2 linked regions of the Variovorax paradoxus genome follow. The main gene of each other region encodes a partner of the protein of the gene in region 2 in a complex. Links are inferred from orthologs where the notes say so. Each region holds a gene or a part of one and is shown on either strand. Other genes may lie near its edges.

Region 1 (3,007 bases), 720 kb from region 2 along the record:
AGCCTTGCGGCCGAGGCTGTAGCCGCCGCCGGGGCCGCGGGTCGACTCGACCAGCTCGTGACGGCGCAATTTGCCGAACAGCTGCTCGAGATACGACAATGAAATCTGCTGCCGCTGGCTGATCGCAGCCAGCGTGACCGGACCGGTGTTCTGACGCAGTGCCAGATCGATCATTGCTGTGACCGCAAAACGGCCTTTGGTAGTGAGACGCATCGCAAGCTCCTTCAAGTGCTTACCGTTGAAATGACACCGTAGCCTGGGGCCGCGGTGACTTCGTCTCCGCCCTGCCCGACCCCTTAAGCTGGTGAACCCAGCCGATGGGATCGGTTCTTCATCGCGAAGTTCTTTTTTTGTTGTTGAGTATTTCGGTCAAGTATAACAGAAGGCCCTGAGGTTTGCTCGGGTAAACCCCAGCGGCAGCCGCTTGAAGAAACCGGAACCCGTCCTATGACGGCAACACGGCGATGTTGTCGCCGCCAGAGGCGCCAAAAGCCTGCTCCCGCAACAGCGCCAGCTGGTCGCGCACCCGCGCCGCCTTCTCGAATTCGAGATTGCGGGCGTGCTCGAGCATGAGCTTTTCGAGCCGCTTGATTTCCCGGGCAATGTCTTTTTCGCTCATGTCCTCGACCTTGGCGCGTTCCAGGTCGAGCTTGGCCATTTCCTTACCGGTCTTTTCGCTATACACGCCGTCGATCAGGTCGCGCACCTGCTTGACGATGCTGCGCGGCGTGATGCCGTTGGCCTCGTTGTAGGCAATTTGACGCGCTCGGCGGCGCTCGGTCTCGTCGATGGCCTTTTTCATCGAGTCGGTCATCCGGTCGGCATAGAGGATGGCCTTGCCGTTCAGGTTTCGGGCCGCGCGGCCGATGGTCTGGATCAGCGAACGCTCGGCGCGCAGAAAACCTTCCTTGTCGGCGTCCAGGATGGCGACCAGCGACACCTCCGGAATGTCCAGGCCTTCGCGCAGCAGGTTGATGCCCACCAGCACGTCGAAAGTGCCCAGCCGCAGGTCGCGCAATATTTCGACCCGCTCCACCGTGTCGACGTCGCTGTGGAGGTAGCGCACCTTCACGCCGTTGTCGCCCAGGTAGTCGGTCAGCTGCTCGGCCATGCGCTTGGTGAGCGTCGTGATGAGCACACGCTCGTTCTTTTCTACCCGGATGCGGATTTCGCCCAGCACGTCGTCCACCTGGTGCGTAGCGGGGCGCACCTCCACTTCGGGGTCGATCAGGCCGGTCGGCCGAACGAGTTGCTCGACCACGTTGCCGGCATGGTCCTTCTCGTACTGCGCCGGAGTGGCCGAAACGAAGATGCACTGGCGCATGCGCGTTTCGAACTCCTCCAGCTTGAGCGGCCGGTTGTCCAGGGCGCTCGGCAACCGGAAGCCGTATTCGACCAGCGTCGTCTTGCGCGCCCGGTCGCCGTTGTACATGGCGCTGAGCTGGCCGACCATCTGGTGGCTCTCGTCCAGGAACATCAGGGCGTCTTTGGGCAGGTAGTCGGTCAGCGTGGCCGGCGGCTGGCCCGGCGCGGCGCCGGAGAGGTGGCGCGTGTAGTTCTCGATGCCCTTGCAGTGGCCGATTTCGGCCAGCATTTCCAGGTCGAACCGGGTGCGCTGCTCCAGCCGCTGGGCCTCGACCAGCTTGCCCTGGCTGACGAATTCCTTGAGCCGCTCGGCCAGTTCGATCTTGATGGTTTCCACCGCGCCCAGCACCTTGTCGCGCGGCGTCACGTAGTGGCTCGACGGGTACACCGTGAAGCGCGGAATCTTCTGCCGGATGCGGCCCGTGAGCGGATCGAAGAGCTGCAGCGACTCGATCTCGTCGTCGAAAAGCTCGATGCGGATCGCCAACTCGCTGTGCTCCGCCGGAAACACGTCGATGGTGTCGCCGCGCACGCGGAAGGTGCCGCGCGAAAAGTCCTGCTCATTGCGGGTGTACTGCATGCGAATCAGCCGCCCGATCACGTCGCGCTGGCCGATCTTGTCGCCCACCCGCATGATGAAACGCATCTGCGTGTAGTCCTCGGGCGTGCCGATGCCGTAAATGGCGCTCACCGTGGCCACGATGACCGTGTCGCGCCGCTCCAGCACGCTCTTGGTGGCTGAAAGGCGCATCTGCTCGATGTGCTCGTTGATGGACGAGTCCTTCTCGATGAACAGGTCGCGCTGGGGCACATAGGCCTCGGGCTGGTAGTAGTCGTAGTAGCTCACGAAGTACTCGACCGCGTTCTTCGGAAAGAACTCGCGAAACTCGCTGTAAAGCTGCGCCGCCAGCGTCTTGTTGGGCGCAAAAACGATGGCCGGGCGACCCAGCCGCGCAATCACGTTGGCCATGGTGAAGGTCTTGCCCGAGCCCGTCACGCCCAGCAGCGTCTGGAACACCTCGCCGTCGAGCACGCCCTCCACCAGCCCGTCGATGGCCTTGGGCTGGTCTCCGGCCGGCGGATAGGGCTGGAAAAGCTCGAAAGGCGAACCCGGGTACTTGATGAATTCGCCCTGCTTGGCCGGACCGATCGGGTCCAGTTTCTTCAGGTCTGCTATGGCTTCGTTGTTCTCTGGCATGGCTGTTCCCGACAGGTGGCGATGGCGCCGGTAAAATTCAAGGCAACCGGAAAGCGTAGCGCAAGTCCGGTTGCCAGCGAAGCTTTCATCCCAAAGGACCTTTCCATGTCTATGTTCACCGCGGTCGAAATGGCACCGCGCGACCCGATCCTCGGCCTCAACGAGCAATTTGCAGCCGACACCAACCCCAACAAGGTCAACCTCGGCGTCGGCGTCTACTACGACGACAACGGCAAACTCCCCCTGCTCCAGTGCGTGCAGGCCGCCGAACAGAACATGATGAAAGCCCCCACCGCGCGCGGCTACCTGCCGATCGACGGCATCGTGGCGTACGACAACGCCGTCAAGGGCCTGGTCTTCGGCGCCGACAGCGAACCCGTGCAATCGGGCCGCGTGGCCACCGTGCAGGGCATCGGCGGCACCGGCGGCCTGAAGGTCGGCGCC
Region 2 (3,077 bases):
GGTCACGCGCTGCTGCAGCTTCAGCATGCCGCCTGCGGGGGCAGTCGATGCGGCGGTGCCGGACGCCGAGGCAATGCCGGCAGGCTGCGCGCGCTCGGCCTCAGTGCGCTCAGGCTCGGCGGTGCTCTTCTTGCCGACGATTTTCGGCAATGCGAACGCGCCGACAACCGCCAATATCAGCGCAGCTGGAACCGACTCGGCCAAGGCCCCTATGAAAAGGCCGGCAATCATGCCAATGAACCACATCCTCAGCTCCCCTTGTTTTGGCGAGCATGGAGTGTACGGCGATTGCTTCGCTAGAAACCGCCGCAAACGCCCGTGGCTATTGCAAGGTCAGCTATTTGTTTAATAGCAAACCTGGCGGCGCTTACACCGGCGTGAGCTTGGCCACCGACAGCGCGAGCCACTTCACGCCATGCCGCGTGAACTTGACCTGTGCCCGCGCGTCGTCGCCCGTGCCTTCGAGCGACAGCACCGTGCCTTCGCCGAACTTGTTGTGGAACACCTGCATGCCCGACCGCAGGCCGTGCGAGGGTGCTGTTTTCTGCGGCGGCACCGGCGGGCTTGCGAACGTGTCCTTGTTGCCGCCGTAGCTGCTGCCGCTGCTGTAGCTGCCGCCACCGCCGCGGGTGCTCGCATAGCCGCCGCCGTAGCCGAATGCCGATGGCGTGAACGCCTGGTTCTTGGGCGTGAGCCACTTGAGCGCGCCTTCGGGCAGCTCTTCGAAGAAGCGGCTCTTCACGTTGTAGCGCGTCTGGCCGTGGAGCATGCGGGTTTGCGAGTGGCTCAAGTACAGGCGCTTGCGCGCGCGGGTGATGGCCACGTACATCAGGCGGCGCTCTTCCTCGAGGCTTTCGAAGTCGCTCATGGAGTTTTCGTGCGGGAACAGGCCCTCTTCCATGCCGGTGATGAACACGCAGTCGAACTCCAGCCCCTTGGCCGCGTGAACGGTCATCAGCTGCACGGCGTCCTGCCCGGCCTGCGCCTGGTTGTCGCCCGATTCGAGCGCCGCATGCGTGAGGAACGCGGCCAGCGGGCTCAGCGTTTCGCCGGTTTCGGCGTCGGGCGCGAGCGGCTCGTCGACCACGGGGCGGGTCAGGTCGATGCCCTGGCTGGCGGGCGACTGCCGCAACTCGTCGACGGGCAGTGCCACCGCATCTCGGCCGAAGCCTTCCTGCGTGACGAAGCTTTCGGCCGCGTTCACCAGTTCTTCCAGATTCTCGATGCGGTCGGCGCCTTCGCGGTCGGCCTTGTAGTGTTCGACAAGTCCGCTGTGGTCGAGCACCAGCTCGATGATCTCGCGCAGGCTGACGCCCTGCGTCTGCTCGCGCAGCACGTCGATCTTGGCCACAAAGGCCGTGAGGTTCGAGCCCGCCTTGCCGCCCACGGCATGCACCGCATCGTGCAGCGAGCGCCCCGCCGTTCGCGCCGCGTCCTGCAGCTGCTCGAGCGTGCGCGCGCCGATGCCGCGCGGCGGAAAGTTGACCACGCGCAGGAAGCTGGTGTCGTCGTCCTTGTTCTCGAGCAGCCGCAAATAGGCCAGCGCGTGCTTGATTTCGGCCCGCTCGAAGAAGCGCAGGCCGCCGTACACGCGGTACGGCACCGAGGCGTTGAAGAGCGCCGTTTCGATCACCCGGCTCTGCGCATTGCTGCGGTAGAGCACGGCCATTTCCTTGCGGTCGAAGCCGTCGCGCACGAGCTGGCGCATTTCCTCGACCATCCACTGCGCCTCGGCCAGGTCGGTGGGCGATTCATACACGCGCACCGGCTCGCCCGGGCCCTGGTCAGTGCGCAGGTTCTTGCCCAGGCGCTTCTTGTTGTGGCTGATGAGCTCGTTGGCCGAATCGAGAATGTTGCTGTAGCTGCGGTAGTTCTGCTCCAGCTTGATCTGGTGCTGCACATCGAACTCGCGCACAAAGTCGGCCATGTTGCCCACGCGCGCGCCGCGAAAGGCATAGATGCTCTGGTCGTCGTCGCCCACGGCAATCACGCTGTTCTGGCCCGGCGTGAACTGGCCCGCCACCGTGTTGCCCGAGAGCATCTTGATCCACGCGTACTGAAGCCGATTGGTATCCTGGAACTCGTCGATCAGGATGTGGCGAAAGCGGCGTTGGTAGTGCTCGCGCACCGGGTCGTTGTCGCGCAGCAGTTCGTAGCTGCGCAGCATGAGCTCCCCGAAATCGACCACGCCTTCGCGTTGGCACTGTTCTTCGTAGAGCTGGTACAGCTCGACCTTCTTGCGATCGTCGTCGCTGCGGATCTCCACGTCGCGCGGGCGCAGCCCGTCTTCCTTGGCGCCCGCGATGAACCACTGCGTCTGCTTGGCCGGAAAACGCTCGTCGTCCACGTTGAACTGCTTCATCAGCCGCTTGATGGCCGAAAGCTGGTCTTGCGTGTCGAGAATCTGAAAGGTGGAAGGCAGGTTGGCCAGCTTCCAGTGCGCGCGCAAGAGGCGGTTGCACAGGCCGTGGAAAGTGCCGATCCACATGCCCCGCACATTCACGGGCAGCATGGCCGTGAGCCGCGTCATCATCTCCTTGGCGGCCTTGTTGGTGAAGGTCACGGCAAGGATGCCGCCGGCGGAAACCTGGCCGGTCTGCAGCAGCCAGGCGATGCGGGTGGTCAGCACCCGGGTCTTGCCCGAGCCGGCACCGGCAAGAATGAGGGCATTGCCCGCGGGAAGGGTGACCGCGGCGCGCTGCTCCGGGTTCAGGTTCTGCAACAACGGCAGTTCCAGGGGGTTGGCATCAGCCGCAGGTTCGTTAAACAACATCCGTCGATTGTAGAAACCAACTCGTATGCGGGTTATATGAAGAACTGGAAGACCTCCCTTCACCACCCTGCGTAAAATCAATCACCGGGCCCAAGTTTCTTGCGTCCGGTTTTTTGTGGGCGTTTTCTTTTCGGAACGCCACGGAGACCGGCCGGACCAAGCGCTCATTCGTTCGTTTCAACGATTCCTTTTCAGGAGCCTGGTCATGCAAATTTTCGATTACGACAACATCCTGCTGCTGCCGCGCAAATGCCGCGTGGAAAGCCGATCGGAGTGCGATACCAGCGTGACGCTGGGCGCGCGC

Evidence for each region.
Region 1: the proteins of GOQ09_RS07880 (region 2) and uvrB are in contact, whole or in part, in a crystal structure (PDB 7EGT), measured with the Thermus thermophilus proteins. The link is inferred for Variovorax paradoxus from one-to-one orthologs. Residues at the interface, in WP_096412145.1 of Thermus thermophilus: His654, Arg656, Phe657, Gln666, Asp668, Glu669, Lys680, Arg681, Leu682, Ser683, Lys685, Tyr686, Ala687; in WP_096411307.1 of Thermus thermophilus: Glu23, Leu25, Arg26, Asp27, Gly28, Glu29, Arg30, Phe31, Arg55, Glu326, Asp327, Phe328, Glu379, Ser382, Gln383, His398, Gly400, Arg401.

The regions. Positions count from the first base shown.
Region 1 is NZ_CP046622.1:2,402,305-2,405,311, reverse strand. The notes cover bases 5-2,941. They hold uvrB (excinuclease ABC subunit UvrB), read right to left. Parts: upstream 2,564-2,941; coding sequence 446-2,563; downstream 5-445. Other genes in these bases: GOQ09_RS11305 (amino acid aminotransferase), read left to right, coding at 2,669-2,941; iscR (Fe-S cluster assembly transcriptional regulator IscR), read right to left, coding at 5-213. Outside these bases: more of iscR, read right to left, coding at 1-4; more of GOQ09_RS11305, read left to right, coding at 2,942-3,007. UniProt on the Escherichia coli protein: The UvrABC repair system catalyzes the recognition and processing of DNA lesions. A damage recognition complex composed of 2 UvrA and 2 UvrB subunits scans DNA for abnormalities.
Region 2 is NZ_CP046622.1:1,686,652-1,689,728, reverse strand. Bases 71-3,077 are described here. They hold GOQ09_RS07880 (UvrD-helicase domain-containing protein), read right to left. Parts: upstream 2,774-3,077; coding sequence 368-2,773; downstream 71-367. Other genes in these bases: GOQ09_RS07875 (GMP reductase), read left to right, coding at 2,979-3,077; GOQ09_RS07885 (DUF2339 domain-containing protein), read right to left, coding at 71-246. Also shown: more of GOQ09_RS07885, read right to left, coding at 1-70. UniProt on the Escherichia coli protein: A helicase with DNA-dependent ATPase activity. Unwinds DNA duplexes with 3'-5' polarity. Translocates on single-stranded DNA with 3'-5' polarity. Initiates unwinding more efficiently from a nicked substrate than double-stranded DNA.